4 regions of the Enterobacter sp. UPMP701 genome follow, and region 1 is predicted to be linked to each of the others. Evidence: predicted binding sites of a transcription regulator. Region 1 holds the regulator's gene; each other region holds the start of a gene.
What was found. The regulator CRP, encoded in region 1, controls carbon source genes, mostly activating them, when cyclic AMP is high. The targets are predictions, from matches to a motif close to ATGTGANNNNNNTCACAT.
Positions count from the first base shown of each region.

Region 2: bhsA (multiple stress resistance protein BhsA) is a predicted target of CRP. The motif match lies at 3,010-3,027, and genes of this name have one in related genera.
Region 3: ompW (outer membrane protein OmpW) is a predicted target of CRP. The motif match lies at 3,663-3,680, and genes of this name have one in related genera.
Region 4: hpt (hypoxanthine phosphoribosyltransferase) is a predicted target of CRP. The motif match lies at 1,481-1,498, and genes of this name have one in related genera.

Region 1 is NZ_JBSKJN010000010.1:36,982-44,623, reverse strand. Features, by position in the region: gene ACWKXT_RS18770 (YccS/YhfK family putative transporter) at 1-1,772, opposite strand, end outside; gene crp (cAMP-activated global transcriptional regulator CRP) at 1,830-2,462, opposite strand; gene ACWKXT_RS18760 (OsmC family protein) at 2,774-3,178, shown strand; gene ACWKXT_RS18755 (phosphoribulokinase) at 3,245-4,114, opposite strand; gene ACWKXT_RS18750 (YheU family protein) at 4,145-4,363, opposite strand; gene ACWKXT_RS18745 (hydrolase) at 4,360-5,382, opposite strand; gene ACWKXT_RS18740 (ABC transporter ATP-binding protein) at 5,495-7,399, opposite strand; gene kefG (glutathione-regulated potassium-efflux system ancillary protein KefG) at 7,535-7,642, shown strand, end outside.
Region 2 is NZ_JBSKJN010000001.1:344,796-352,437, forward strand. Features, by position in the region: gene ACWKXT_RS01660 (NAD(P)/FAD-dependent oxidoreductase) at 121-1,425, shown strand; gene ACWKXT_RS01665 (glycine zipper 2TM domain-containing protein) at 1,619-2,158, shown strand; gene ACWKXT_RS01670 (TetR/AcrR family transcriptional regulator) at 2,219-2,854, opposite strand; gene bhsA (multiple stress resistance protein BhsA) at 3,099-3,356, shown strand; gene ldtC (L,D-transpeptidase LdtC) at 3,430-4,395, opposite strand; gene mfd (transcription-repair coupling factor) at 4,979-7,642, opposite strand, start outside.
Region 3 is NZ_JBSKJN010000001.1:1,077,623-1,085,264, reverse strand. Features, by position in the region: gene ACWKXT_RS05310 (YciI family protein) at 1-207, opposite strand, end outside; gene tonB (TonB system transport protein TonB) at 429-1,151, shown strand; gene yciA (acyl-CoA thioester hydrolase YciA) at 1,191-1,586, opposite strand; gene ACWKXT_RS05295 (septation protein A) at 1,691-2,230, opposite strand; gene ACWKXT_RS05290 (YciC family protein) at 2,287-3,030, opposite strand; gene ACWKXT_RS05285 (YkgJ family cysteine cluster protein) at 3,056-3,460, opposite strand; gene ompW (outer membrane protein OmpW) at 3,744-4,376, shown strand; gene yedF (sulfurtransferase-like selenium metabolism protein YedF) at 4,420-4,653, opposite strand; gene yedE (selenium metabolism membrane protein YedE/FdhT) at 4,650-5,861, opposite strand; gene trpA (tryptophan synthase subunit alpha) at 6,041-6,850, opposite strand; gene trpB (tryptophan synthase subunit beta) at 6,850-7,642, opposite strand, start outside.
Region 4 is NZ_JBSKJN010000015.1:71,068-78,709, reverse strand. Features, by position in the region: gene ACWKXT_RS21605 (glucose/quinate/shikimate family membrane-bound PQQ-dependent dehydrogenase) at 1-1,418, opposite strand, end outside; gene hpt (hypoxanthine phosphoribosyltransferase) at 1,627-2,163, shown strand; gene can (carbonate dehydratase) at 2,228-2,890, opposite strand; gene ACWKXT_RS21590 (ABC transporter ATP-binding protein) at 2,998-3,924, shown strand; gene ACWKXT_RS21585 (ABC transporter permease) at 3,921-4,691, shown strand; gene ACWKXT_RS21580 (PTS sugar transporter subunit IIA) at 4,796-5,236, shown strand; gene ACWKXT_RS21575 (polysaccharide deacetylase family protein) at 5,300-6,547, shown strand; gene panD (aspartate 1-decarboxylase) at 6,551-6,931, opposite strand; gene panC (pantoate--beta-alanine ligase) at 6,964-7,642, opposite strand, start outside.

The DNA of each region.
Region 1 (7,642 bases):
TTAATGTGCTCGACGATAAACTGGCTGTGCGTGACCCACAGCTTCATGTCTGCCAGATAGTGCGCGTTAAAGCCCGGCTCCTGCATCGCCTGGTTAAGGGAGTTAAACAGGGCGTTGTGCGCCTGGTTGACCTTCATGCGCTCGTAGGCCAGCGGAGAGGGCTGCGGGTCATCGCTCAGAATAAGACGAATGGCCTGCTGGTCAGCTTCCAGCGCGTCGTGGGCGTTCTGCCTCAGTAGCCCGCTCTGCCACTGCGGCCACAGCCAGACCATGCCGCCAAAGGCGATCAGGCAGCCAATCAGCGTGTCGATCAGACGGGCAACAATAAACTGTTCGCCGTTAAGCGTAAGTAGTTGCAGGGTATACACCGCCGTCACCGTAAAGCCCACCATCGCCCAGCCGTAGTTTTTACGGATAATCAGATAGCTAACCAGAGTGATCGCCAGCATGCCCGCCAGGGTATAGCCCTCGGGGACGTGGAAGTGCAGCGTCACGCCCGCAATAATCAGACCCGCCATCGTGCCGCCAGCCCGGTGCAGAATGCGCACCCGCGTGGCGCCATAGCCATTCTGGGTGACAAACAGCACGGTCATTAAAATCCAGTAGGGTTTCGGCAGGTGCAGGGCCATTCCCATCAGGCTGGCGATGCTGAGCATGACGCTAATCCTTGCGGCGTTGCGCAGGGCGGAAGATTTCAGCGACAGGTAGCTTTTAAGGGCGGGCAGCAGCGGCAGACGTTTCTGTTTATCCGCCATCAGGTCGCGGGGGTAAAGCGGGCGCTGGGTGCGCAGCACGCGGGCGATGCGGCTAAAGTGCCATGCGGCAAACTGGCCGACCGGGTTTTCCGGGTGCTGGCGTGCAATTTTCTCCAGCGCGCCGAGCTGTTTGTCCATGGAAAAGCGTGTCGGGTAGCGGTGATAGAGAATATCATCGGCCAGCACCCGCAGGCGAGCGGAGACGGTTTGCGCGTTCCAGCGGATCACCGCTTCGGCATGGCTGCGCTCAACCAGCTTTTGCACCTCCTGCGGATGGTGCAGGCTTACGGAAATATGCTCCTGCAGATCGAGCCCGACCTGGAAGGTGCGCAGCAGCCGTTTGTATTCGTGATTTCTGTTGGCGGCAAGCATGTGCAGCTGCTGATAGCACTGGCTTATCAGGTCCACCACCTTTTGCTGGCGCGCAAGCAGCGGCGGCAGCGATTTTTCCGGGTCGGTATGCTGGGTGAGCAGGGTGTATTTGGCTTCGCAGTAATCGGCCAGTTGGCGGTAGAGCAGGCTCAGGGATTCGCGCAGCGGCTGTTCCCGCCACAGCCAGAACCAGAACCAGTTAAACAGCCCGTACCACAGCGTGCCAAGGGCGTAGATCAGCAGCGGCTCCCACACGGGCATATTCCCGGCCAGGCTCAGGGTGAAGATGGCCGCAATGAGTGACGCGGGAAGCAGACGGGCATGGAGCGAGCTGATTTCGGCGGTGACGCCGAGAGTCATCGCCAGCACGGTCAGGATCAGCGGCAGCGGAATGTCGCGGGCCAGTAAGATCTGGACGGCAAGGCTACAGCCAGCAAACAGGCTGCCACCGATAATCAGGCGTTTGAAAAAGCGTTTATGCGGCGTATCCAGACCGGCAATGTTGCAGCAGGCGGGGACGAGGGAAAACAGCAGACCTTGCTGAAGGTGTCCGAGGATCAGGCCCACGGCCACAGGAAGACACAGCACCAGCGTTTGTCGCAGTGCGTAGTTAACTTCCGGGTGATAGATCAGCCTGCGCCACATGGGGAATAGAGACAAAAACGGCGTGACACCTTGCGATGACACGCCGTTTGACCGGGATTAACGGGTTCCGTAAACCACGATGGTTTTACCGTGGGCGGAGATCAGGTTTTGATCTTCCAGCATTTTCAGAATACGGCCCACTGTTTCGCGGGAGCAACCGACGATCTGACCGATTTCCTGACGGGTAATTTTAATTTGCATGCCGTCAGGGTGGGTCATCGCGTCTGGCTGTTTCGCCAGGTTCAGCAGGGTCTGCGCGATGCGGCCGGTAACGTCCAGGAAGGCGAGGTTACCCACTTTCTCTGACGTGACCTGCAGACGGCGCGCCATCTGAGAAGAAAGACGCATCAGGATGTCAGGGTTAACCTGAATCAGCTGACGGAATTTCTTGTAGGAAATTTCAGCCACTTCACATGCTGTCTTTGCTCGAACCCAGGCGCTACGTTCCTGGCCTTCTTCAAACAGGCCCAGTTCACCGATAAAATCGCCCTGGTTCAGATAAGAAAGGATCATCTCTTTGCCTTCCTCATCTTTGATCAGCACTGCCACCGAGCCTTTGACGATGTAATACAACGTTTCCGCTTTTTCACCCTGGTGAATCAGCGTGCTCTTCGATGGGTACTTATGAATGTGGCAATGAGACAAGAACCATTCGAGAGTCGGGTCTGTTTGCGGTTTGCCAAGCACCATGCGCTGTTATCCTCTGTTATAAGCTGTCACCAGAGTCATCAGATGCATCCGGACTCTGGGGTTGCAATCGAATTCTTACCCATACCCTGGGAAGTCGGCTGTCGTAACGTTTCGCAGCCAGTAAAGTTTGATGTCCTCTGCATACATGTGTAACGTCAATGTATTACTGTAGCATCCTGAGTGTTTTAGCATAGCTTTCGCCGCGTGTCTCCTGGTGTCTCGCTTCAGCATGATGCAGGTCGCCTTCCATTGCGAGAAATGTAACGTGCGCGTAATCTGTCACCAAAAATGCAACGTTGGAGTTAATGAATATGCAAGCGCGCGTGAAGTGGGTTGAAGGTTTAACGTTTCTGGGCGAGTCCGCATCAGGACACCAGATTTTGATGGACGGTAACTCCGGCGATAAAGCGCCAAGCCCAATGGAAATGGTGCTCATGGCGGCAGGCGGATGCAGCGCGATTGACGTGGTGTCGATTCTGCAAAAAGGCCGTCATGACGTGACGGATTGCGAGGTAAAACTCACTTCAGAACGTCGCGAAGAGGCGCCACGCTTGTTTACCCATATTAACCTGCACTTTATCGTCACCGGCAAAGAACTGAAAGACGCGGCGGTTTCACGTGCGGTGGATCTTTCTGCGGAGAAATACTGCTCTGTGGCGTTAATGCTGGAGAAAGCGGTAAAAATCACCCATTCGTATGAAGTGATCGAGGCTTAATTATTGGGGCATCGTGCGTGTTGATGCCCTCACCCTAACCCTCTCCCACAGGGAGAGGGAACATGTTCACGCGATCTGCTTCCCTTCCATCAGTCGCTGAACCAGCGGCGTCATGATGAGCTCCATCGCCAGCCCCATTTTCCCGCCCGGTACCACTAACGTGTTCATGTGCGAAATAAACGAGCCCTGCAGCATCGCCAGCAGCCAGGGGTAATCTATACCTTCGAGATTGCGGAAATGGATCACCACAAAGCTCTCATCCAGAGACGGGATACTTTTGGCGGCAAACGGGTTGGAGGTGTCCACCGTCGGCACGCGCTGGAAGTTAATGTGGGTGCGGGAGAACTGCGGCGTGAGGTAATTGATGTAATCTTCCATGGAGCGCACCACCGAGTCCATTACCGCCTCGCGCGAATGGCCGCGCTCGCTCATGTCACGCGTCAGCTTCTGGATCCATTCCAGGTTAACGATAGGGACCACGCCGACCAGCAGATCCACATGGCGTGCCACATCGTGCTGAGGCGTAACTACGCCACCGTGCAATCCTTCATAAAACAGCACGTCGGTCGGTTCCGGCAGCGGTTGCCAGGGGGTAAAGGTGCCCGGCACCTGGTTCCAGGGTACGGCTTCGTCGTAGGTGTGCAAATACTTGCGGGACTGCCCGGTGCCGCTCTGCCCGTATTCACGGAAGGTCTGTTCCAGCAGGCCGAAATCATTGGCTTCCGGGCCGAAGTAGCTGATGTGTTTACCCAGATCGCGCGCCTTGCGGATCGCCATGTCCATCTCAGGCCGCGTATAGCGGTGAAAGCTGTCGCCTTCGACCTCCGCCGAACGGAGATTCAGCTGGGCGAAAATCTTGCGAAAAGCGAGGCTGGTGGTGGTGGTTCCCGCACCACTCGAGCCCGTAACGGCAATAATGGGATGTCTGGCAGACATAGCAACTCCCTGACTGAAAAGGTTGGAAGATCAGCCGTGAAACGCGTTGCGGGGCATGATATTGACCGTCTCATGCAGTTCTGACCACACCAGCACCACGTCGCCGCTTTTCAGCTGGCGTTTTACATCGTTGACCTTTTGCTCAAGCGAACGCTCATGTTCACCATAATCGGTGCCTTCGCGTAATACAAAGCTTTCAATCAGATTATCGAGCGTTTCGGGAGCCAGATCCTGCCAGGGAATGATCATTTTGCACCGTCCAGATAAGGAGTAAGCCAGTCAGGAATTCGCGCCTCCAGCCACATTTTCGGCTTGCGCAGCGTGCCGCCGATGAACCCCACGTGGCCGCCATGCTCGGTCAGCTGGTAGTGAACGTTGTCAGGCAGGAATTCCTGCGCGGGAATAGAGTGATGATCCATAAACGGGTCATCTTTGGCGTGAATAATCAGCGTCGGCTGCGTGATCTTGCTGAGCAGCGGCATGGCGCTGCACTGACGATAATAGTCAATCGCATCGGCGAAGCCGTGGATTTTCGCGGTGATCAGGTCGTCGAACTCGCGAATACGGCGCACCTTTTTCAGCTGGCGCAGGCTTACCGGCAGGGTATCCGGGTAGGCCTTCAGCTTTCGCGCCGCGTTGGCTTTTAGCAGGTTGAGCAGATAGCGCTGATAGACGCGGGAAAAGCCTTTTTCCATGTGGTAGCTGCACTGCTCCAGCATAAACGGCGCGGAAACAATGACGGCGGCATTCAGCGGTACGCTGTCGCCCTCTTTTGCCAGCAGGCAGGCCAGCATATTGCCGCCCAGCGAGTAGCCCACGGCGGCCGTTGGCACGGTGCCGTAATTTTCCCGCAGCCAGTGTAAAAACCAGGTGCCGTCTTCGGTTTCACCCGAGTGATAGATGCGTTTCTGACGATTGGGCTCGCCGCTACAGCCGCGAAAATGCATCACCACGCCGAGCCAGCCGCGCGCTTTTGCCGCCTCAATTAACCCATGTGCATACGGGCTGTGCAGGCTGCCCTCTAAACCGTGAAACACCACCAGACGCGGCTTATGACGAGCCTGCTCCGGCGCTTCGCTCCAGGCGAGATCCAGAAAGTCGCCGTCGGGCAGATCGAGCCGTTGCCAGTGCGGGGTGAACTGAACCTTGCGGCGAATCAGCCGCGGCAGCATGGTTTGCAAATGGCAATTGGCCACGCCGCGCATGGGCACGAATTCGGTGCTGTCTTCGGCTGCAATGTCGAAGTCTGATGGAATGATTTGGGTCATAAGCGCGATGCTGATTCTTGTCGGAAATTTACGATACTTTCCGAATTGTACCCCGTTTAGCCTGGATTTCCGAACCAGGGACAGATTCCGTTCGCACAACGGGGTAAATACGTCACTCCGCCTGCAGCATCGCTTCCAGCTGTTCCTGCGCGTCCAGCCACGCCATTTCGCACTCTTCAAGGCTGGATTTGGTCTTCGCCTGCGTTTGCAGGCAGTCCGTCAGTTCGGCTTTACGGCTCTGGTCGTACAGACCGCTATCACCCAGCTTCTCTTCAACGGAGGCCAGCGTGGCGTTGAGCTTTTCCATCTCTTTTTCAAGACGGGCAATCTCTTTACGCAGCGGCTGCGTCTGGGTGCGCAGCTCGGCTTCGCGACGTTTCTGGTCTTTACGCGACCGCGCGCTGTTGGCGTTGTCTTTCGCTGACTCTTCCGGCTGGTTTTCCTGCTTTTGTACATCCGTCAGCCACTGCTGGTAGTCTTCCAGATCGCCGTCGAATGGTTCGACTTTGCCGCCGTGCACCAGGTAGAGATCGTCCGTGGTGGAGCGGATCAAGTGGCGGTCGTGCGAAACGACAACCAGCGCGCCTTCGAACTCAATCAGCGCTTCGGTCAGCGCCTGACGCATGTCGAGATCAAGGTGGTTAGTGGGTTCGTCGAGCAGCAGCAGGTTCGGGCGCTGCCAGACGATCAGCGCCAGCACCAGACGGGCCTTTTCGCCGCCGGAGAAGCGCTCGGTGTTTTCAGTCACCTTATCGCCCTGGAAGCCGAAGCCGCCGAGATAGTCGCGCAGTTTCTGCTCCATCTCCTGCGGCGCCAGACGTGCCAGGTGCTGAATCGGCGATTCATCCGCGCGTAAAAATTCCAGCTGATGCTGAGCGAAATAGCCCAGCTTGATGCCCTTCGCCAGGCCGATTTCACCGCTGACCGGGTTAAGCTCGCCCGCCAGCAGTTTGATCAGCGTGGATTTACCGGCGCCGTTGCGCCCCAGCAGGCCAATGCGTGAACCCGGCACCAGGTTGAGCTTGATGGAGTCGAGAATAATGCGGTCGGCGTAGCCTGCGCTGACCTTTTCCATCTTCAGCAGCGGATTGGGCAGGCTTTCCGGTGCGCGGAAGCTGAAGTGGAATGGGTTATCCACGTGTGCCGGGGCGATCATCTCCATGCGTTCCAGCATCTTGATGCGGCTCTGGGCCTGCTTGGCTTTTGACGCTTTAGCTTTGAAGCGATCCACAAAGCTTTGCAGGTGCGCCACGCGCTGCTGCTGGCTTTCATACATAGACTGCTGCTGGGCAAGACGCGTCGCGCGCTGGCGCTCGAAGGAGCTGTAGTTGCCGGTGTACTCGAACATCGTTTGCTGTTCGATATGAATGATTTTATCCACCACCGGGTCGAGGAAGTCGCGGTCGTGGGAGATCAGAATCAGAGTGCCCTGATAGCTCTTGAGCCACTTCTCCAGCCAAATAACCGCATCGAGATCGAGGTGGTTGGTCGGTTCATCGAGCAGGAGCAGGTCGGAGCGGCAGATCAGCGCCTGCGCCAGGTTGAGGCGCATACGCCAGCCGCCGGAGAAGTCGCTGACCGGACGTTCAAGCTGTTCGTTGCTGAAGCCCAGGCCGTGCAGCAGGCTGGAGGCGCGGGAGCGAATGGTCCAGGCGTCGATGGCGTCCAGCTTGCCGTGAACGGTGGCGATGGCGTGACCATCGTTGCGCTCGTTCGCGGCATTGAGTTCCGCTTCGAGCTTGCGGTATTCGCGATCGCCGTCGATAACATAGTCGAGCGCCGGTTCGCTCAGGGCTGGTGTCTCCTGGTTTACCCAGGCGAGCTGCCAGTTTCCCGGCCAGGTAAAGTTACCGCCATCTGCGCTAATCTCGTTTTTCAGCAGGGCCAGCAGGGTTGATTTACCGCAGCCGTTTTTGCCGACCAGACCCACTTTCTGGCCCGGGTTGATGGTAGCAGTGGCGTTATCCAGCAGGACGCGCACGCCGCGACGAATTTGTAACGAGGAGAAAACAATCATAGAAGCGCCGTATGTTCCGACTATGTTAATTTGTCATTATGATAATGTAAGGTGTGGGCCATTTTCCGCACCGGGCCGCCATGGTAGCCCAAAACAACGACGATACACAAAAACAGAAACAAGACCGGGAGGGGAATGATGTCTCAGACAGCAAAAGTGCTGCTGCTGTATGCCCATCCGGAATCTCAGGACTCGGTGGCGAACCGGGTGCTGCTTAAGCCGGCCACACAGCTCAGTAACGTA
Region 2 (7,642 bases), on a different contig from region 1:
TGCGCCTGACGTGTTATTCTCAAAGCACCTGAATGGTTTCAGTGCTGTAACCTGTTGTTAATTAAGGGTTATTTTTATAACTTTTAATTAACAATTGGTTAATAATTTGAGGGGGTCACGTTGACTACGCCATTGAAAAAGATAGTGATTGTAGGCGGTGGTGCTGGCGGGCTGGAGCTGGCCACACAGTTGGGCAAGAAGCTGGGTCGCGGTAAAAAAGCCAAAATCACGCTGGTGGATCGTAACCACAGCCATCTGTGGAAACCGTTGTTGCACGAAGTGGCGACCGGTTCACTGGATGAGGGCGTGGACGCGCTGAGCTATCTGGCGCACGCGCGCAACCATCATTTCCAGTTCCAGCTGGGATCGGTGGTGGACATCAACCGTGAAAGCAAAACCATCACCCTGGCAGAGCTGCGTGATGAAAAAGGGGAGCTGCTGGTTCCTGAGCGCAAGCTGCCATATGACACGCTGGTAATGGCGCTGGGCAGTACCTCCAACGACTTCAACACACCGGGCGTGAAAGAGCACTGTATCTTCCTTGATAACCCGCACCAGGCGCGTCGTTTCCATCAGGAAATGCTGAATCTCTTCCTGAAGTACACCAGCAATCTGGGTGCGAATGGTAAGGTTAATATCGCCATCGTCGGCGGCGGCGCGACGGGCGTTGAGCTGTCTGCGGAGCTGCACAATGCGGTGAAGCAGCTGCACAGCTACGGTTACAAAGGGTTAACCAACGACGCGCTGAACGTGACGCTGGTTGAAGCGGGCGAACGCATCCTGCCTGCGCTGCCTCCGCGTATTTCCGGTGCGGCGCACAATGAACTCACTAAACTGGGCGTGCGCGTACTGACGCAGACTATGGTGACCAGCGCTGACGAAGGTGGCCTGCACACTAAAGACGGCGAGTACATCAAGGCGGATCTGATGGTCTGGGCGGCAGGTATCAAAGCGCCTGACTTTATGAAAGATATCGGTGGTCTGGAAACGAACCGCATTAACCAGCTGGTCACCGAGCCGACGCTGCAAACCACGCGTGACCCTGAAATCTTCGCTATCGGTGACTGTGCCTCCTGCGCACGTCCTGAAGGTGGCTTTGTGCCGCCGCGCGCGCAGGCTGCTCACCAGATGGCAAGCCTGGTGCTGCACAACATCCTGGCGCAGTACAAAGGCAAGCCAATGAAAGCCTATGTCTACAAAGATCACGGCTCTCTGGTATCGTTGTCAAACTTCTCTACCGTCGGCAGCCTGATGGGCAACCTGATGCGCGGCTCAATGATGGTAGAAGGGCGCATTGCCCGCTTCGTGTATATCTCCCTGTACCGTATGCACCAGATTGCGCTGCACGGCTACTTCAAAACCGGGCTGATGATGCTGGTGGGCAGAATCAACCGCGTGATCCGACCGCGTCTGAAGCTCCACTAATCTTTCACTCCCTCCGGGCCCTCCGGAGGGAGTTTTTAGCATTTCATGCTGCAGATCACAGTTTGATTGCTTAAGAGTTCTCCTAAACACGATATATCTCTCCTCGACGTCCACTTTTTGATCCTTTGTCTGATTGGCGAAGCCGTGCCTCCATTGCAAAATTGTTACCAATAGCAACAAAGGAGGAAGTCCCGTGAATAAATCAATGTTGGCGGGTATAGGGATTGGTGTCGCAGCTGCGTTAGGTGTGGCTGCCGTTGCCAGTCTCAACGTATTAGATCGCGGCCCGCAGTATGCGCAGGTGGTTTCTGCTACTCCAATTAAAGAAACCGTGAAAACCCCTCGTCAGGAGTGCCGTAACGTCTCCGTGACCCATCGTCGTCCGGTCCAGGATGAAAACCGTATTGCCGGCTCTGTTCTGGGTGCGGTAGCAGGTGGTGTGATTGGCCACCAGTTTGGCGGCGGTCGGGGTAAAGATGTCGCGACCGTGGTCGGCGCGCTGGGTGGCGGCTATGCCGGTAACCAGGTGCAGGGTGCGATGCAGGATAACGATACCTACACCACGACTCAGCAGCGCTGCAAAACAGTCTATGACAAGTCGGAAAAAATGCTGGGCTATGACGTGACGTACAAAATTGGCGATCAGCAGGGCAAAATCCGCATGGATAAAGACCCGGGCACCCAAATTCCACTGGATGGAAACGGCCAGCTGGTACTGAATAACAAAGCGTAAAAAAGATGTTCTCTGAACTTAGCTCCTCAAGCGCTCAGGCTGAGGAGCTTTTTTTTTGCGTCAGATTTTCAGCAGTTCAGGCCACAGGCGTAGCGTGGTGTCGCTAATATTCTGTAGTTTTTCCAGCGTCGCCCCTTCACGAGCGCTGATCGACATTCCCTGCAAAATGCAGCTCAGATACTGCGCCAGCATCTGAGGCTGGCAGTGCGCGGGAATTTCACCGCGCTGCTGACGCTGCGCCAGAAATGCGCTGAGCGTCTCCTCCTGCATCGCATGACGCGATTTCACCGTTTTGGCGATCTCTTTTGACGATGCCGCCAGGGTGGCAGAGGTGTTTATCATAAAGCAGCCCGCAGGCGTCTCTTTACTGGTGAAGCAGGTGGCGACGGCAGTGAAGTAGTCCCGTAGCGCCTGTTCCACGCTTTTCTCTTCACAAAAAAGTTGGGCCTCGTGTTTCGCCGCAAAGCGGGAAATGTATCTGTCCAGCACCGCTCTGAACAGCCCCTCTTTATTGGTGAATTCCGCATACAGCGTCGGCGCTTTGGCTCCGGTCGCTTCGACCAGATCGGAAAGCGAGGTCGCTTCATACCCGTATTGCCAGAAGAGCGTCATGGCCTTATCAAGCGCGGCATCCCTGTCAAACACTTTTGGACGGCCACGGCTTTTCTTCGCACAACTCGTGACGTCGGTTGTCATTTGCCGTTGGTCCTCTGTTGGTTTGTTGAATAACCATTATAAAAATAAACGCTACCCATCACCAGCGCTGAATGCTTAAAAATAAATTAATCATATACGTATGAAAAATAACGACTTTAAAATTTAATTAATGTTCGTTATAAAATTATATTGACGCGTGAGCTGGGTCACATTTATGATTTACCTATCGATCGTTAACTAAATAGCTAACGACCTCCAAATTCATCTGCCAAAGGTAAACATCATGAAAAACGTAAAAACCCTCATCGCTGCTGCTGTACTGAGTTCACTCTCTTTCGCAAGCTTTGCTGCTGTACAGGTGCAATCTACCCCAGCCGATCAGCATAAAGTCGGGACGATCTCTGCCTCTGCCGGTACTAACCTGGGTTCACTGGAAGATCAGCTGGCACAAAAAGCGGAAGCAATGGGTGCCAAATCCTATCGCATCACCTCTGTAACCGGTCCTAACACCCTGCACGGCACGGCTGTTATCTACAAATAAGCCGGGCATAAACCCTCATTTATGCCACTGCAATAAAAAACGCCCTGCTAAGCAGGGCGTTTTTCTTTCTGTATTACATCGACTGTTGGGTGACATTCTGGTGCCGGGTAACATCGGTCGGCATGCCTGACCGGGCTTCCATCGCGCGCTCCATCACCAGGCTATCGGTATTCGCATTCGTTTTGAAGCTCACCATAGCGGCATTCAGGTTGATGGGCAGCGTCTGCGGATCGTCGCCAATGTTTTTCGATAACGGCTGGTGAATCTCAACCAGCCGCACGCCACCTGGCTCCTCTGAGACCTTTATCGGCGTGTTGATAATATTTACTTTGGTCCCCGGCGTAACGATGTTAAACAGCGTTTTGATATCGTCATCGCGCAGACGAATACAGCCGGAGCTGACGCGCATCCCGATGCCAAAATCCGCGTTCGTACCGTGCAGCAGGTAAACGCCGCCGTATGCGGCAAGGCGGATCGCGTGGTGACCCATCGGGTTATCCGGGCCTGCCGGCACTACAGCGGGGAGGTCAATGCCCTGTGCTTTATAGCGGGCGCGAATGTTGGCCGTCGGGGTCCAGGTTGGATTCGCACGTTTATCTGAGACGGTGGTAACCATCGTCGGCGTCAGGGTATCGCCGCCCAGCTGACCAATACCGATAGGGTATACTGTCACTTCTTTTTTGCCCGGCGGATAATAATAGAGACGCAACTCTGCAAGGTTAATCACGATCCCCTCACGCGGGGCATCCGGCAGGATAGTCTGTAACGGTATGGTCAGTACGCTGCCCGCGCGCGGGACATACGGATCGACGCCAGGGTTCGACTGCAGCAGAGCCAGAAAACCGACGTTATATTTTTTGGCTATTGCTTCCAGTGAGCCACCATTGTTTTCAACCACATGAAAGCGGTTTTCGCCTACGACCTTGCTGCCGGGCGGCGGCAGGGGCCAGGTGTTTGCCCGCGCAGGAAGCGCAACCGCGACGGTGGCTGCCAGCGCAAACAGGGTTATCCAGCGAGTAAAACGCGAAGAGGTCATCATCACCATAATCCATATAAATGATAAGGTTATTGTTTTATAAGGCGTTAATGATAATTATGGCGAATGGGTGTGTCGGGAAGATCGGGTGAAGTGCAAAGAGTTTGTAAATTGTCCCCCCGTAGCGCTGGGCTAACAGGGGGAAGGGATCCCATAAAATAATGCCTGCACGGACGACCCCCTCTCCCTTGAGGGAGAGGGCTGGGGTGAGGGGGAACATACGGCTCTGGTGGTCATTCCGTTCACTTTATGTTCCTTGCTACTCTGTAACGACATGACCTGTGAACGTGCCAGGGTGGCTCAATCGCCACCACCCTGGCGACCCGGGCTCCCGGCGGTAAATCGCCGCTACGCGGTACCTTCGGCTTATTCCTTCCGGCTTTTCGGGGACGGGCGGAGGTAACATCCCTGTAAAGCCCGCCCTCTCGGCGCATCCCTGCGCCTCGCCCCGGCCTGCAGGAAACGCCTCAGCGATTTACAGCCGGACCAGGGTGTCGCTGTAAGCTATTCATTTTCCGGAAGCAACTTTCATCGCTTCCGGTTAATAAACTACTGGGATTTTCTCAGTTAACAGGGGGAATGGAGGTTATGCGATCGCGTTCTCTTCCAGCTGCCGCATAAAGTTACGCACCCAGTCCATGCGGGTTTTGCGCTCCGTCAGCTCCTGGGTAAATTTCAGACGCGTTGGACCATCCAGACGGAAATGCTGCGGCTGTTTTTGCAGCAGGCCGATCAGCCACATCGGGTTGACGTGGTTCTTCTCGGCAAATTCAATCACGCCGCCTTTTTCATTGCCTTCGAGCTTGCGAATGCCCAGCTTCTGCGCCTGCTGACGCAGGCGAGCGATATCCAGCAGGTTACGCGCCGCATCGGGCAGCAGGCCGAAGCGGTCGATCAGCTCCACCTTAATCTCTTCCAGCTCGCTTTCACTCTTCGCGCTGGCGATGCGTTTATAGAACGACAGGCGGGTATTCACGTCCGGAATGAAATCGTCCGGCAGCAGGGAAGGCATTCGCAGCTCGACCTCAGTCTGCTGGCTGGTGAGATCCTCCAGCGACGGCTCGCGCCCGGCCTTCAGGGCGTCCACCGCGTTCTCCAGCAGTTCCATATAGAGCGAGAAACCGATGGTCTCCATGGAGCCGCTCTGGTCTTCACCCAGCAGCTCACCGGCACCGCGGATCTCAAGATCGTGCGTGGCCAGCGCGAAGCCTGCGCCGAGGTCTTCCAGCGACGCGATGGCTTCCAGGCGCTTTTGCGCGTCGGTGGTCATCGCTTTCGGATGCGGCGTCAGCAGCCATGCGTAGGCCTGGTGATGCGAACGCCCGACGCGGCCGCGCAGCTGGTGGAGCTGAGCCAGACCAAAGTGATCCGCACGTTCGATGATAATGGTGTTCGCGGTCGGAATGTCGATACCGGTTTCAATGATGGTTGTGCACACCAGCACGTTAAAGCGCTGGTGGTGGAAGTCGTTCATTACCCGCTCCAGCTCGCGCTCGCGCATCTGGCCGTGACCGATAGCAATGCGCGCTTCCGGCACCAGCTCTGCCAGCCTGTCGGCGGCTTTCTGGATATTTTCGACGTCGTTATACAGATAATACACCTGGCCGCCGCGCAGCACTTCACGCAGGATCGCCTCGCGCACCACCAGGTTGTCATACTCGCGGACAAAGGTTTTCACCGCCAGACGACGCGCCGGCGGCGTAGCGATAATCGACAGATCGCGCATGCCGCTCATCGCCATGTTCAGCGTACGCGGGATTGGCGTGGCGGTCAGGGTCAGGATGTCGACGTCGGCGCGCATCGCTTTGATGCGCTCTTTATGGCGTACCCCGAAGCGGTGCTCCTCGTCAACGATCAGCAGCCCCAGATCTTTCCACTTCACGTCGCTTTGCAGCAGCTTGTGGGTGCCAATCAGGATATCGATCTTGCCTTCGCTTGCCTGTTCCAGAATCTGCGTCTGCTCTTTGGCGCTGCGAAAACGCGAGAGCATCTCAATGCGCACCGGCCAGTTGGCGAATCGGTCGCGGAAGTTGTCGAAGTGCTGCTGAGCGAGCAGGGTGGTTGGCACCAGCACCGCCACCTGCTTGTTGTTTTCAACCGCAAGGAAGGCGGCGCGCATCGCCACTTCGGTTTTTCCGAAGCCGACGTCGCCGCAGACTAAGCGGTCCATCGCCAGGGGCTGGCACATGTCGCTCAGCACGGCGTTAATGGCCTGGGCCTGATCCGGCGTGGTTTCAAACGGGAAGCTGTCGCAGAACAGCTGGTACTGTTCCTTATCGTGCTTAAAGGCGAAGCCCTCTTTGGCCGCGCGCTGGGCGTAGATATCCAGCAGCTCGGCCGCCACGTCGCGCACTTTTTCCGCAGCCTTCTGGCGCGCGCGCGCCCAGGCATCGCCGCCCAGCTTGTGCAGAGGCGCATTGTCTTCGGCACCGCCCGCGTAGCGGCTGATCAGATGGAGGGAGGAGACCGGGACATACAGTTTGGCGTCGTTAGCGTAGGTCAGCATCAGGTATTCACCTTTGATGCCGCCCGCTTCCAGCGTGGTCATCCCCTGATAGCGCCCAACGCCATGTTCCAGGTGAACAATCGGCTGGCCCGGATGCAGTTCGGCCAGGTTGCGGATCAGCGTGTCCGGGTTGATGGTCCGACGGCTGTCCTGACGACGGCGCGCGACGCGCTCGCCCAGCAGGTCGCTTTCGCAAATCAGCGCCAGGTTGTTGAGCGTGTCAATGAACCCGTGCTCGGCGGCACCAATCATCAGGTAACGACCGTTGCCGGTCGCTTCGCTCAGGCGAAGAATGCGCTTCGGCGCCACCTTAATGCGCCCCAGCAGCTCACCGAGCGCCTCGCGGCGGCCTTCACTCTCGACGGAGAACACCACCGGGCCGGTAAAGGACTCCAGGAACTTGCGCAGATTATCCAGCGGGGATTTCTGCTGCGCCTGAACGGACAGGTCCGGCAGCGTGCGGAAGGCGAGGTTAGTGTTAGCGGCCTTATCGGCAAGCGAATCTGTTTTCAGCTGCATGCGTGGCCAGCGCTTCAGCTCGGCGTTGAGCTCGTCGGTGCGCAGCCACAGCGCTTCTGGCGGGAGCAGCGGACGCATCGGGTCAACGCCACGGTTTTCAAAGCGGGCGCGGGTTTCGCTTTCAAAGCGGCTGGCGCTGGCGTCGATATCACCGGTGTTTACAATCAGCGTATTCGCCGGGAAGTAGCTGAACAGAGCGGGCAGCGGCTCGCTGAAGAACAGCGG
Region 3 (7,642 bases), on a different contig from region 1:
TTCAAGAGACTCAAACTCCGCAATAACCGTGGAGCCAGAAAAACCGGCAGCGCCCGGGTCATTGCTGTCGACTGCTGGCATTGGGCCCGCGGTCAGCAAACGGCCTTCATCCTGCAGCAGCTGCAAACGAGCCAGATGGGCAGGGCGAACAGAGAGGCGTTTTTCGAGGGAATCAGCGACATCTTCAGAGTAAATCACGTAAAGCACGGTGAAGCTCCTTAACCGTTAAAAGTGTCAGTTACGTTATGTGAAAGGGCAATTGACTGCAATGTAAAGATAAAAACAATGTTAATACCCTGATCTGGATGCCCCTTTTTTGACCACCTTGCCGCTTAAATTGCGCCAGAACAAAGTGTCTTATTGAATATGATTGCTATTTGCATTTAAAATCAGGGTTCGATTTTTTAATGTTGATGATTATGACTTCGATGACCCTTGATTTACCTCGCCGCTTTCCCTGGCCGACGCTGCTGTCCGTCGTGATTCACGGTGCCGTCGTGGCGGGTTTGCTCTACACCTCGGTTCATCAGGTTATTGAAATGCCCGCACCCGCGCAGCCGATTTCGGTGACCATGGTATCGCCAGCGGATCTCGAACCGCCGCAGGTTGCGCCACCACCGCCACAGCCGGTTGCTGAGCCGGAACCGGAACCGGAGCCAGTTCCGGAGCCACCGAAGGAGGCACCGGTGGTGATCCACAAACCTGAGCCGAAGCCGAAACCCAAGCCGAAGCCAAAGCCGGTGAAAAAGGTCGAGGAGCGTCCGAAACGTGAAGAACGCCCTGTTGAACCGCGCACGACCCAGCCGGTGGAGAATGCAGCGCCTTCGCGTCCGGTTATGAATAACAACGCGCCGGCAGCTAAACCGACGGTTGCCGCACCGGCGGGCCCGCGCGCGCTGAGCCGTAACCAGCCGCAGTATCCTGCTCGTGCACAGGCCTTGCGCATTGAAGGCCGCGTGCGGGTGAAATTTGACGTCACTGCGGATGGCCGCGTAGATAACGTAGAGATACTGTCTGCACAACCTTCGAACATGTTTGAGCGTGAAGTCAAATCCGCAATGCGCAGATGGCGCTACGAAGCCGGTAAACCGGGTAGCGGGCTAATCGTGAACATTGTTTTCCGCCTGAATGGCGGGGCGCAGATGGAATAACAAAAAGCCTCCGGATGGAGGCTTTTTTTTTGCCCGTATTCAGGCTGGCGGAAGCTGACGAGGTTTACCCTCGCTATCTACCGCAACATAGATAAACAGCGCTTCTGTCGCTTTATAGCGCTGTCCAATGGGTTCAGAAGAGACTTTCTTCACCCAGACTTCAATGTTGATAGAGATGGAGGTATTGCCGCGCTTTACGCAGCGGGCGTAACAGCAGACCACATCTCCTACCGCAACCGGGCGCAGGAAGGTCATCCCATCCACCCGCACGGTCACCACGCGTCCGTGGGCAATCTCTTTCGCCAGAATTGCGCCGCCCATATCCATTTGCGACATCAGCCAGCCGCCAAAAATATCGCCATTGGCATTGGTGTCAGCGGGCATTGCCAGTGTGCGTAAAACCAGTTCGCCCTGAGGGGCGTTATTTGTTGTCATTGTTTTAACTCGTAACGGAAGACTTCAGGCGGGATGCTACTATGATTTCACAGCGGAGAGAATAGACCAGAACGTCTGTCGAACACGTTCTGGTCAGTCAACAATCAGTGCTTGTCGTCCTGCGGCATGTGGCGGTAGATATAAACGCCGCTTAACAGAGTGAAAATCAGCGTCAGGGCCGTCAGGCCGAAGACCTTAAAGTTGACCCAGATATTCTGCGGCAGCCAGAAGGCGATATAGATATTGGCGAGACCGCAAAGAATAAAGAACACCGCCCACGCGATATTCAGGCGCGACCAGACTTCCTGAGGCAACGTCAGCTCTTTACCGAGCATGCGCTGAATCAGCGGTTTTTTCATCACCCACTGGCTGATGAGCAGCGCCCCCGCAAACAGCGCGTAGATCACCGTCACTTTCCACTTAATAAATTCATCATTGTGGAAGAACAGGGTGAGACCGCCGAATACGGCCACCAGCACGAACGTCACCAGCGCCATTTTCTCAACTTTACGGTAACGCACCCAGCTGTAGATCAGCACAACCGCTGTCGCAATAATCAGCGCGGTGGTGGCAGCGTAAATGTCATACAGTTTGTAAAACGCGAAAAAGACCACCAGCGGTAAAAAATCAAGAAACTGCTTCATTCTGTGATTCCATCTTCTGTGTTGAGCCGGGCCCGGTCATGCACCCGGCATCAGGGTTACTGACGAATTAACATATACAGGCGGAACAGATAGACAAGCAGTACCGCAGAAATCAGGTTGCTCAGCGTATTCGCTACCACCGCGCCAACATTAGGCGTTAAGACTGCAAAATTGGGTGCAAACAGGAGCAGGAGCGTTTTAGCCAGCAGCCAGCCGATCACGGCAGGAGCCACCAGACGCATGTTCGTCCATGCCAGCCTGATGCTGCTGCGCATCGCGGTAAAAATGCCCATTTTATCCTGCACGACCATCACGGGGGCAAACGCGAGCACAATAGCCAGTAACACACCCGGCACTACGACCAGCATAATCCCCATCTGCACCAGCATGGTGGTTAAAAAGATCAGGATAAACAGCTTAGGTAAGACCGGCGCGCTGGCGCCAATTGCCCGTAAAGCGCTGACCCGATGACCCGCCGACACCAGCTGAATCATCAGCAGAACGCCACCCGCCAGAATTGCATTACCAATGAGCCCGGAGAAAGTGGATGCGGCAGAAGCCCGCAGCAGAATCTGTTGCTGTTCCGGCGTCATATTTTGTACCAGTTCAAACAGCCCCACGCTTCCTGCCAGATGGTCGCCCTGGCTCAGGCTGGCAATCTGTTCTTCACTCGGTGAGAACGCATGACCCAGCACCACAGTAATAAAGGCGCAAAGCAACGCGATCAGTAAAAAGGTAATGAACTGATTGCGGAAAAAGTTTCCCGTGTCACGGTAGACAGACTTCGCCGTGATAGACATGCACTCTCCTTGAGTATTGCAGGTGTTAATTAGCCGGCAATTGTACACCGGATGCACCTGCTGTGGCAGCATCAAGGCTTGTATGGAAAAGCATATCTTTGTAAAGCGGCGGTAATCCAAAGCGTGCCCGGGCACGATTACAGGCTTCATTGACCTGCCCATCTTCGCCGGACATGGCAAATTCCCTGCACGGGCTGGGACGATCCTCATAGATGGAACACCGGGTAGAGATGCCGGGCTCACCCTGCAACGCCGCGCAACGGCTCTGCTTTTGGTTGGTACCGCGCATGCATCGCAGAAAAGGGGTGACAGGCTCAGTGAGATGAACCGGAACGGTACCGCCGCCATCGCTGGCTTCGGCCCAGTAGAAAGAGACTCGAAAATACGCACAACAGGCTCCGCACGTCATGCACGGGTTAACTTCACTCATGGCACACCTGCAAAAAGAAGAACGCATCAAATCAACTTGTAAGAGCGATAAATTATCCAGCCGCCAGAGGAAGAGCAAGAGGGGATAATGAGAAAATTTTGTAACGGTGAGATGCCAAAAATTGACATGGAAACAACTTATTGCTTTTCGATTCGCCACAAAAAATTAACCCAGATCAATGAATGTTAACTTACTGGTTTTAATGTGATCTGTAGCAGATCACTTATTACTCATTTGTGAGTATATTCTCACCCGCGATTAAAACCACAACGATGGAGCGGATATGAAAAAATTAGCGGTGGCAGCCCTTGTATTAAGCAGTCTCTCTGGCGGCGCGTACGCGCATGAAGCAGGCGAATTCTTTATTCGTGCCGGTTCGGCAACGGTTCGTCCAACGGAAGGTTCTGATAACGTGCTGGGAATGGGCGGTTTTAACGTCAGCAATAACACCCAGTTAGGCTTAACGTTCACCTGGATGGCGACGGATAACATTGGCGTTGAGCTTCTGGCCGCAACGCCGTTCCGTCATCGCGTTGGCCTCGGGGCCACCGGTGATATCGCCACGGTTCACCATTTACCGCCAACGCTGATGGCGCAATGGTACTTTGGCGATGCCAACAGCAAGGTGCGTCCGTATATTGGTGCGGGTGTGAACTACACCACCTTCTTTGATGAGAAATTTAACGATACCGGTAAAGAGGCCGGCCTTTCCGATCTCAGCCTGAAAGACTCGTGGGGTATGGCGGGGCAGGTTGGTCTGGATTATCTGATTAACCGTGACTGGCTGATCAACGCCTCAGTCTGGTATATGGACATTGACACGGACGTACGCTTCAAAGCGGGCGGTGAGCAGCAAAGTATCAATACTCGCCTGGATCCGTGGGTGTTCATGTTCTCTGCGGGGTATCGTTTTTAATTCCTGTCGTTCAGTGCGCCCCCAGGGGGGCGCATATCGTAGACTACTTCTGAATCAAATAGCGAATGGTTGGCCCGTCCTGCTGGATATCCAGCACCGTGTAGCCATGGTTTTTCGCGTCCAGCGGAATGTTGTTGATGGATTGCGGACAATCGCTCACCACCTCCAGAATTTCACCTTTTTTGAGCTGAGGTAGCGCCTCAAGCGTGGCGACAGCCGGGTACGGACAGGGTTCACCGACCATATCCAGACGATAATCGGGGACGATCTCTTTCATGCAGCGTTCTCCTGCGTTTCAGTTTTGACGGCGGCACGGCGGAAGAAGCGTTTCTCCTGTGCGACAACCAGTAAAAAAGCGACCAGCAGCAGGGCATAAGTCACCATGAGTCCACCGAGTGGGCCAAAGGTGTTCAGCAGATTGACCTTGTCCCAGTTCGTGGCGAGCACCGGGGAGACGTCATCCCAGAAGTAGGCCAGGAGGGTAGAACCTATTACGTTCCCAAGCCCAACCCACCAGTAATGCACTTGGCCTTCGACGGCGCGGTACATCCAGCCGGTTTCACAGCCGCCCGCCAGTACGATACCGAAGCCAAACAGCAGACCGCCAATCACCGCGTTCGGGCCAGCCCACATGATCTTCGGTTCAACGCCGAGCTGAACATAGCTGAAGATGCCGATAGCGCTCACCGCCATACCGGCAATAATCGCCTTCGCCATCATCGTCCGCCCGGTGATCCACATATCGCGAAACGCGGAGGTGAAGCAGATCTGCGCGCGTTCAATCAGCAAACCAAAACCAACGCCGAAAAGCATCGCCAGGCCGAGTTTTGGCTGATTCAGCGCCGTGCAAATGGCCCATGCGACCATAGCCAGAAAGACCAGCACACCGAGGCGAAAGCGGCGACGCGCCTGATCGGGCTTTTGGGTTAACGGAGACGCGGCACTGACTTTTGTCATTTGCACCGGAATGCGGAACAGCGGCAGCAGGGTGAATTTTGCCCCGAAGTAAGAGCCAATCGCGGTGGCGACAGCAAAGAACCAGGCGTGAAGAGAGAACTGAGGAATACCCGTAAAGAAAGCGGCCAGGTTGCAGCCCATCGCCAGCCGGGCGCCAAACCCGGCAATGATACCGCCGACGACCGCCTGCATGATGCGAATACGGCTTTTGGGCATACGCAACTTAACGTTGTTTGCCCACAATGCTGCTGCGAAACAGCCGCCGAACATGCCGATGATCATCATCCCGTCAATGCGGGTCAGCGGGGTTCCGTCCAGGTGAATGAGTTTAAAGTAGCCCCATTCCTCGGCATGTACGCCTGCGAGCTGCAGCAGTTGCCCACCCCAGCGGGTGAACTCGCCGGTCACGGCCCAGAAGGTGCCGGTAATACCGAAATAATAAGTAGAAAGAATGCCTGCCGCGATGACGGCCGGAACAGGTGACCAGAACTTAACCAGGTAAGTCTGTTTGAAGGTATGCCATGACATGAAAAACCTCTGAACTCAGAAGGATTAGTGCTAAAAAGAGTCCAGATCATACGCTTACGCGAAAGTTTGAAAAGCCATTCACACCGAAAATATCGACGGGATCAATTTTGCCATAACCCTTTGTTGTTCGAAGGGAAGGAGGGGGAACCGTCTGGCCAGGATGCCAGACGGTGGAGCCGTTATGCTTTACGCGTTGCCGCTTTCATCTCGGTCACGAATGTCTTCAGCTCGCTCAGCATCTGCTCGGGCTTGTCCACATTCTTTTCGATGATCTTCACAATCGCGGAGCCGGAGATGGCACCGGCCGCCTTCGCATCAATTGCCGCAGCGACCTGATCCGGGGATGAAATCCCGAACCCCTGCAGCGGAGGTGCGGCATGGTATTCAGCCAGTTTTTCCACCAGGTGATGCAGCGGCAGCGCGGCTTTATTCTCGGCGCCGGTCACGCCTGCGCGGGAGAGCAGATAAGTATACCCGCGTCCGTAAGAGGCAATCTGGCGCAGCAGTTCGTCATCGGCGTTCGGCGGGCAGATGAAAATTGGCGCGACGTTGTGGCGCATTGCTGCCTGGCGGAACGGCGCAGACTCTTCCACTGGCACGTCGGCCACCAGCACCGAGTCGACACCGACTCGGGCGCATTCGGCATAAAATTCATCAATACCGCGGCTGAAAACCAGGTTCGCGTACATCAGCAGGCCGATCGGAATGGTCGGGTGCTTCTGGCGAATCGCCGCCAGCATTTCAAAACACTGGGTCGGCGTAACGCCTGCCGCAAACGCGCGCAGGGTCGCATTCTGAATGGTTGGGCCGTCTGCCAGCGGGTCAGAGAACGGAATACCCAACTCCAGCGCATCTGCACCGGCTTCAATCAGGGTGTCGATAATCTTCAGCGACTGTTCCGGGCCGGGGTCGCCCAGGGTGACGAAGGGAACGAACGCGCCTTCCTGGCGGGATTTCAGTTCAGCAAATACATTATCGTAGCGTTCCATCAGATTTCCCCTCGTGCTTTCAGAATGTCGTGAACGGTGAAGATATCTTTGTCACCGCGGCCGGAAAGGTTAACCACCAGCAGTTGCTCTTTTTCCGGGTTTTCTTTCATCATTTTCAGTGCGTGCGCCAGGGCGTGGGAAGACTCCAGCGCCGGGATGATCCCTTCGCTGCGACACAGCGTTTTAAAGGCTTCCAGCGCTTCGTCATCGGTAATGGAGACATAGTCTGCACGACCGGTGCTGTTCAGATACGCATGCTGTGGACCGACGGATGGGAAGTCGAGGCCGGCAGAGATAGAGTAAGACTCTTCAATCTGACCTTCGTCGGTCTGCATCATTGGGGATTTCATACCGAAGTAGATCCCCACGCGGCCATGCTTCAGCGGCGCGCCGTGCTCACCCGATTCAATGCCGTGACCGGCAGGCTCGACGCCAATCAGACCCACAGTGGCGTCCTCGATGAAGTCGGCAAACATGCCGATGGCGTTAGATCCGCCGCCAACGCAGGCGATGACCGCATCCGGCAGACGTCCTTCTTTTTCAAGGATCTGCGCTTTGGTTTCTTCGCCGATCATGCGCTGGAATTCGCGCACGATGGTCGGGAATGGGTGCGGACCCGCTGCGGTGCCGAGCATATAGTGCGCGGTATCATAGCTGCCGGACCAGTCGCGCAGCGCTTCGTTACAGGCATCTTTCAGCGTGGCGGAACCGCTGTGTACCGGGATCACTTCAGCACCCATCAGGCGCATACGGAACACGTTCGGTGACTGACGCTCAACGTCTTTCGCACCC
Region 4 (7,642 bases), on a different contig from region 1:
GGCTGGGAAGGCATATCCATGTCCCACAGATCGTGGTGAACGGTCTGGTAGCTCCATGCCAGTTTACCGGTCGTTGCGTTCAGCGCCACGATGGAGCTGGCGTAACGCTCCTGCTCCGGCGTGCGGTTACCGCCCCAGATGTCCGGCGTAGTCACGCCCATCGGCAGGTAAACCAGGTCCAGCTTCGCGTCATACGCTGCCGGTGCCCAGGAGTTCGGCGAGTTGAAGGTAAAGGTGTGCTCGTCCGACGGGATCGCGTTGGGATCTTTCGCGCCCGGATCGAAGGCCCACAGCAGTTTACCGGTGTTCACGTCAAAACCACGGATGACGCCTGAGGTTTCGCGCGTGGAGAAGTTATCCGTTACCGAACCGGCAATCACGATAGTTTTATCGGTGATGATTGGCGGTGAGGTCGGCTCATACAGACCCGGCGTAGTGTCCGGCATGTTGGTCTGCAGGTTCAGGATGCCTTTGTTGGCGAAGGTTTCGCACAGCTTGCCCGTTTCGGCGTTAATCGCGAACAGACGGCCATCGTTCACCGGCAGCATAATGCGGCGAGGACAGTCGGCAATGACTTCCGGGCTGGCATTATCGGCACGCGCTTCGTGGTAAGAGACGCCACGGCAGGTGATGTGCTGGAACGACGGATTAGAGTTCAGCTGTGGATCGAAGTGCCATTTCTCTTTACCGGTGGCCGCGTCGAGCGCGAACAGACGCTGGTGCGCCGTACACAGGTAAAGCATGTCGCCCGCTTTAATTGGCGTCACTTCGTTGGTCAGCTCGCCCGGATCGTTCGGCATTTTCAGGTCGCCGGTACGGAATACCCAGGCTTCCTTCAGGTTTTTCACGTTGTCCGCGTTGATCTGCTTCAGCGGGGAGTAGCGTTGACCTTCCTGGTTACGACCATAAGCAGGCCAGTCACCGTCCGCCACCTGCGAGATAGCCGCAGCAGGCGTGGATTCCGCGTTCAGCGTACCGTTGATCTCCTGCGGGTCGTTAAAACCGGCCCAGGTCAGAATACCGCCGCTGATTACCAGTGCCACCAGCAGGGCCGCAACTGCACCGCTGGAAGGCACAATCAGGCGACGCCAGACGAACGGCAGGATCAGCCAGATACCGAAGAAGACCAGGATGTCGCTGCGCGGGGTCAGTGCCCAGAAGTCGAAGCCGACTTCCCAGACGCCCCAGATCATCGTGGCAAGGAGGAGTGCGGCATACAGCCACAGTGCGGATTGTTTTCTACGCCAGAGCAGGACGGTTACGCCAAGCATAACCAGGCCCGCAATCGGGTAGTACCAGGAGCCGCCGATCGCGACCAGCCAGACGCCACCGATTAACAGGTACAAGCCGCAGAAGGCGGCGAATAACGCTGTTAGTGTCACCAGTAGACGCGGCTGTTTAGAGTTTATTTCAGCCATAGAAAGTGTACTCGTCAGTTTTTGTTAATAATTTGCTAGCAACTAATTATAGGTATTAACAAGTGTGATCGGAATCACAATATTTGCTTTTTATAACTCATGCGCCCCGGTTATCCATTTACTGATATAATAGCGGGCTTGCGTATCAATGCCGGAGATTAGTTCATCTGCATTGAGAGATTTTCATTAAAATCATATGGTTAGTAATATGAAACATACTGTTGAAGTGATGATCCCGGAAGCCGAGATCAAAGCGCGTATCGCCGAACTGGGTCGTCAAATCACCGAACATTACAAGGACAGCGGCAGCGAAATGGTGCTGGTCGGTCTGTTGCGTGGCTCTTTCATGTTCATGGCAGACCTGTGCCGTGAAGTGCAGGTGCCCCATGAGGTCGATTTTATGACCGCCTCCAGCTACGGCAGCGGCATGTCCACAACCCGTGATGTGAAAATCCTGAAAGATCTGGATGAAGATATTCGTGGCAAAGATGTGCTGATCGTTGAGGACATCATCGACTCCGGCAACACCCTTTCAAAAGTGCGCGAGATCCTGAGCCTGCGCGAGCCGAAATCGCTGGCGATTTGTACGTTACTGGATAAGCCTGACCGTCGTGAAGTACAGGTGCCGGTGGAGTTCGTGGGCTTCTCCATCCCGGACGAGTTCGTGGTGGGTTACGGCATTGACTACGCGCAGCGCTATCGTCATCTGCCGTATGTTGGCAAGGTTGTTATTCTGGACGAATAATTGCGGGCTGATGCCCTCACTCCAGCCCTCTCCCTGCGGGAGAGGGTGAAAACCCCCGGCTTTGTTATTTATGGTTCACATGCTTAAGCTTGAGGTTGGCAATCCCCGAACGGTAACGCTGCTCCAGCGTTTCGCGGTTGGTGGCGGTCACTTCCAGATTGCGCAGCAGGCCATCATGAATACCATACGCCCAGCCGTGGATAGAAACCTTCTGCCCGCGCTTCCACGCCGACTGCATGATGGTTGAATGCCCAAGGTTATATACCTGCTCCATCACGTTCAGCTCGCACAAGGTATCCATGCGCCGCTCCTGCGGCATTTCACCCAGCAGTGAGCTATGTTTGAACCAGATATCGCGGATGTGCAGCAGCCAGTTATCAATTAAACCCAGTTCCGGGTTTTCAACCGCCGCCTGCACGCCGCCGCAGCCGTAGTGGCCGCAAATAATGATGTGCTCGACTTCCAGAACGTCAACGGCATACTGAACCACTGAAAGGCAGTTGAGGTCGGTGTGAATCACCAGGTTGGCGACGTTACGGTGAACAAACAGTTCGCCGGGTTCGAGGCCGGTCAGGCGCTCGGCAGGTACGCGGCTGTCGGAACAACCAATCCAGAGAAAGCGCGGGTTCTGTGCCTGTGCGAGTTTTCCAAAAAATCCGGGGTCTTCCTCCACCAGCATTTTTGACCATAGTGCATTGTTGCTGATGAGTGTATCTATGTTGTTCATGGAGGTTAGCGACCTGTAACCGAGTAATTGCGTTGCGCTACTATAGGGTAACCCGACTTTTAATGAAACCACACAACGTGTGTAAGAACTGAAGGTAAGTTAAATTCATGGCAATTGCACTGGAGCTTGAACAGCTTAAAAAAACCTATCCGGGTGGCGTTCAGGCGCTACGCGGGATAGATCTTAAAGTAGAAGCCGGGGATTTTTACGCGCTTCTGGGGCCGAACGGGGCGGGAAAATCCACCACCATCGGGATCATCAGCTCGCTGGTGAATAAATCCTCCGGCCGCGTCAGCGTGTTCGGATACGACCTGCAAAAAGATGTGGTCAACGCCAAGCGCCAGCTGGGGCTAGTGCCGCAGGAGTTCAACTTTAATCCGTTTGAGACGGTGCAGCAGATCGTTGTTAACCAGGCGGGGTATTACGGCGTCGAGCGTAAAGAGGCGCTGGAACGTAGCGAAAAGTACCTGAAACAGCTCGATCTGTGGGAAAAGCGTAACGAACGTGCGCGCATGTTGTCCGGTGGGATGAAGCGCCGCCTGATGATTGCCCGCGCGCTGATGCACGAGCCGAAGCTGCTGATCCTTGATGAGCCAACCGCGGGCGTGGATATAGAACTGCGTCGTTCCATGTGGGGCTTCCTGAAGGATCTCAACGATAAAGGCACCACCATCATTCTGACCACCCACTACCTTGAAGAGGCTGAAATGCTGTGCCGCAATATCGGCATTATTCAGCACGGCGAGCTGGTGGAAAACACCTCGATGAAGAACCTGCTCTCCAAGCTGAAATCCGAAACCTTCATTCTCGATCTGGCGGCAAAAAGCGCGCTGCCAAAGCTGGAAGGGTACCAGTATCGCCTGGTCGATACCTCGACGCTGGAAGTGGAAGTGCTGCGCGAGCAGGGGATTAACAGCGTGTTCTCCCAGCTGAGCGCGCAGGGGATTCAGGTCTTAAGCATGCGTAACAAAGCGAACCGACTGGAAGAGCTGTTTGTCTCTCTGGTGCACGATAAACAAGGAGACAAGGCATGACGCATCTTTACTGGGTCGCGCTGAAGAGTATCTGGGCGAAAGAAATTAACCGCTTTATGCGTATCTGGGTGCAAACCCTGGTGCCGCCGGTCATCACCATGACGCTCTATTTCATCATCTTCGGTAACCTGATCGGTTCCCGGATTGGTGAAATGCACGGCTTTACCTATATGCAGTTTATCGTCCCGGGCCTGATCATGATGGCGGTGATCACTAACGCCTACGCGAACGTGGCCTCGTCATTCTTCAGCGCCAAATTCCAGCGCAACATTGAAGAGCTGCTGGTCGCGCCGGTGCCGACGCACGTCATTATCGCCGGTTACGTGGGCGGCGGCGTGGCGCGCGGTCTATGCGTGGGGATCCTGGTCACGGCGATTTCGCTGTTCTTCGTGCCGTTCCAGGTCCACTCGTGGCTGTTCGTGGCGCTGACGCTGTTGCTGACGGCGATCCTGTTCTCGCTGGCCGGATTGCTGAACGCGGTGTTCGCAAAGACGTTTGACGACATCAGCCTGATCCCGACCTTCGTGCTGACGCCGCTGACCTATCTTGGCGGGGTGTTCTACTCTCTGACGCTGCTGCCGCCGTTCTGGCAGGCGCTGTCGCACCTGAACCCGATTGTCTACATGATCAGCGGCTTCCGCTTTGGCTTCCTTGGCATCACCGATGTGCCGCTGTTTACCACGGTGGCGGTGCTGGTGGTGTTTATCATCGCCTTCTACCTGCTGTGCTGGTATCTGATCCAGCGCGGGCGCGGGCTGCGCAGTTAACCTTCTGCCCGGCGACGTTCTGTTTGCCGGGCACTTTCTTTGACAGTTATCACCGAAAGCTAACCTTCACTCCGCTAAACTACTTGCCTGCTAAGGAGAGAGTTATGCTGGGATGGGTTATCACCTGCCACGATGAACAGGCGCAGGAAATACTGGATAAGCTTGAAGCCAGATTTGGCCCGCTGGTGCAATGCCGCGCGGTTAACTACTGGCGTGGGCTAAGCACCAATATGCTGAGCCGCATGATGTGCGATGCCCTGCATGAAACCGACACCGGTGATGGGGTAATTTTTCTCACCGACAGGTCAGGGGCGGCACCTTACCGTTCAGCGGCGTTAATGAGCCACAAGCACAATAATTGTGAAGTCGTTTCCGGGATCAGCCTGTCTTTACTCGAAGCAATGTATCCACTGCGCGCTACATTAAGCAGCGCTGAGTTTCGTCACGCCATTGTGGCGCAGGGCGCGCCGGGAGTGAGTAGCCTGTGGCACCAGCAGCAGAAGAATCCGCCTTTCGTTCTGCTTCACGATCTGTATAAGCATTAAACATTGGTATTGATGTCGCTTTTGCTACAATGGCGGCTGATTTCCCGTGTCGATTTATATCCTATGTTCATGCGCGTTATCTTTATCCTTTTGCTGCTGGTATCCGGCGGGGCGTCTGCCAGCCTGATCGGTCAGCAAGGGCTTCCTGCTCAATATATGCAAACCACTGAGGATGCTGCCATCTGGGCTCAGGTGGGGAACTCCGTGGTCAACGTGGGAAATATCCGCGCCGGGCAGATCCTCGCGGTCTTTCCCGCCGCGGCGGATTATTACGAATTTCGCTTCGGGTTCGGTACCGGCTTTATTGATAAAGACCACCTTGAGAAAGTGCAGGGCAAGCAGCGCGTTGAGGACAGCCTGGGCGACCTGAACAAGCCGCTCAGTAACCAGAACCTCATCACCTGGAAAGACACGGCCGTTTATAACGCGCCCAGCAGCGGAAGTGCGCCCTTTGGCACCCTTAGCGCCAACCTGCGTTATCCCATTCTGAACAAACTTAAAGACCGGCTGAATCAGACCTGGTATCAGATCCGCATTGGTAACCGCCTGGCGTGGATCAGCAGCCTGGACGCGCAGGAAGATAATGGCATCCCGGTGCTGACCTACCACCATATCCTGCGTGATGAAGAGAACACCCGTTTTCGTCATACCTCCACCACCACCAGCGTGCGCGCGTTCAGCAACCAGATGACCTGGCTTCGCGATCAGGGTTACACCACGCTGACGATGTACCAGCTGGAAGGATACGTGCGTAATAAGATGAATCTGCCCGCGAAGGCGGTGGTGATTACCTTTGACGACGGCCTGAAGTCGGTGAGCCGCTACGCGTATCCTGTGTTGAAAGAGTACGGCTTCAACGCGACGGCGTTTATCATTTCGTCACGAATAAAAGGCCATCCGCAAAAGTGGGATCCGAAATCGCTGCAGTTTATGAGCGTTCAGGAAATTAAAGGCATCCAGGATGTGTTCGACATTCAGTCGCACACTCACTTCCTGCATCGCGTGGACGGTTATAAACACCCGATTTTACTGAGCCGCAGCTATCACGTGATCCTGTTTGATTTTGAGCGTTCTCGCCGCGCGCTGGCGCAGTTCAACCCGCGCGTGCTCTATCTTTCATATCCGTTTGGCGGCTATGACAATAAAGCGATAAAGGCGGCGAACGATGCCGGTTTTCATCTGGCGGTGACGACGGTGAAAGGGAAGGTGAAGCCGGGGGATAATCCGTTCTTACTGAAACGCCTGTATATCTTAAGAACGGATTCACTGGAGACCATGTCGCGGCTGATCAGCAATCAGCCGCAGGGGTAGCTATCAGGCAACCTGAACTGGAATCGCCTTCGCAGTGCGTTTCATGTCGTTGTCGCCTTCAAAGTAGGCGACTTTAGGCTGCCAGCGACGCGCTTCTTCGTCAGACATCATCACGAAGCTGGCGATAATCACGATATCACCCACGTCAGCGCAGTGTGCTGCCGCGCCGTTGACGGAGATGATTCTGGAGCCGCGCTCGGCGGCAATGGCGTAGGTCGAGAAGCGTTTGCCGTTGTTAACGTTCCAGATATCAATCGCTTCGTTTTCAAGGATGCCCGCCGCGTCGAGGAAATCCTGGTCAATGGCGCAGGAGCCTTCATAGTGCAGGTCGGCCTGAGTGACTTTCACACGGTGAAGCTTACCTTGCAGCATTTTGCGAATCATTACGTTTACCTTTAATTATCAAGGGTGAAGAACTACACCAGCTCAACGACTTTATTGTCAATCAGGCGTGCCTGACCGAGCCATGCCGCCACCAGAATCACCGCGCGTTTGCTGGTCCCTGTCAGTTCAAGCAGGGTATCAGCATCGCGGATTTGAATATCGTCAGCGCGGAAGCCTTTGTCGTTCAGCGCCTGCTCTGCAAGGGCAACGATCTCTTCTGCGGCCAGCTCTTTCGCCAGCAGCTGTTCCGCCATGGCGTTCATCACCTTGCTTAAGCCCGGCGCGATCTTGCGCTGGTCAGCGGTCAGGTAGCCGTTGCGGGAGCTGAGCGCCAGACCGTCCTTCGCACGCACAATCGGTACGCCGACGATCTCAATATCGTAACCCATGTCAGCAACCATCTTGCGGATCAGCGCCAGCTGCTGGAAATCTTTCTCACCGAAGCAGGCAACGTCCGGCTGCACCAGGTTGAAGAGCTTGCTGACGATAGTAGAAACACCGCGGAAGTGGCCTGGACGGCTTGCCCCTTCCAGCATGGTGGAAATGCCCGGAACGTCAACATACGTTGCCTCTTCCGTACCCTGCGGATACACGTCCGCCGGTGCCGGAGAGAAGACAATATCCGCATGGCGTTTTTTAAGCTTCTCGCAATCTTCCTGCAGGGTGCGCGGATAGCGTGCCAGATCGTCGGCGCGGTCAAACTGCATTGGG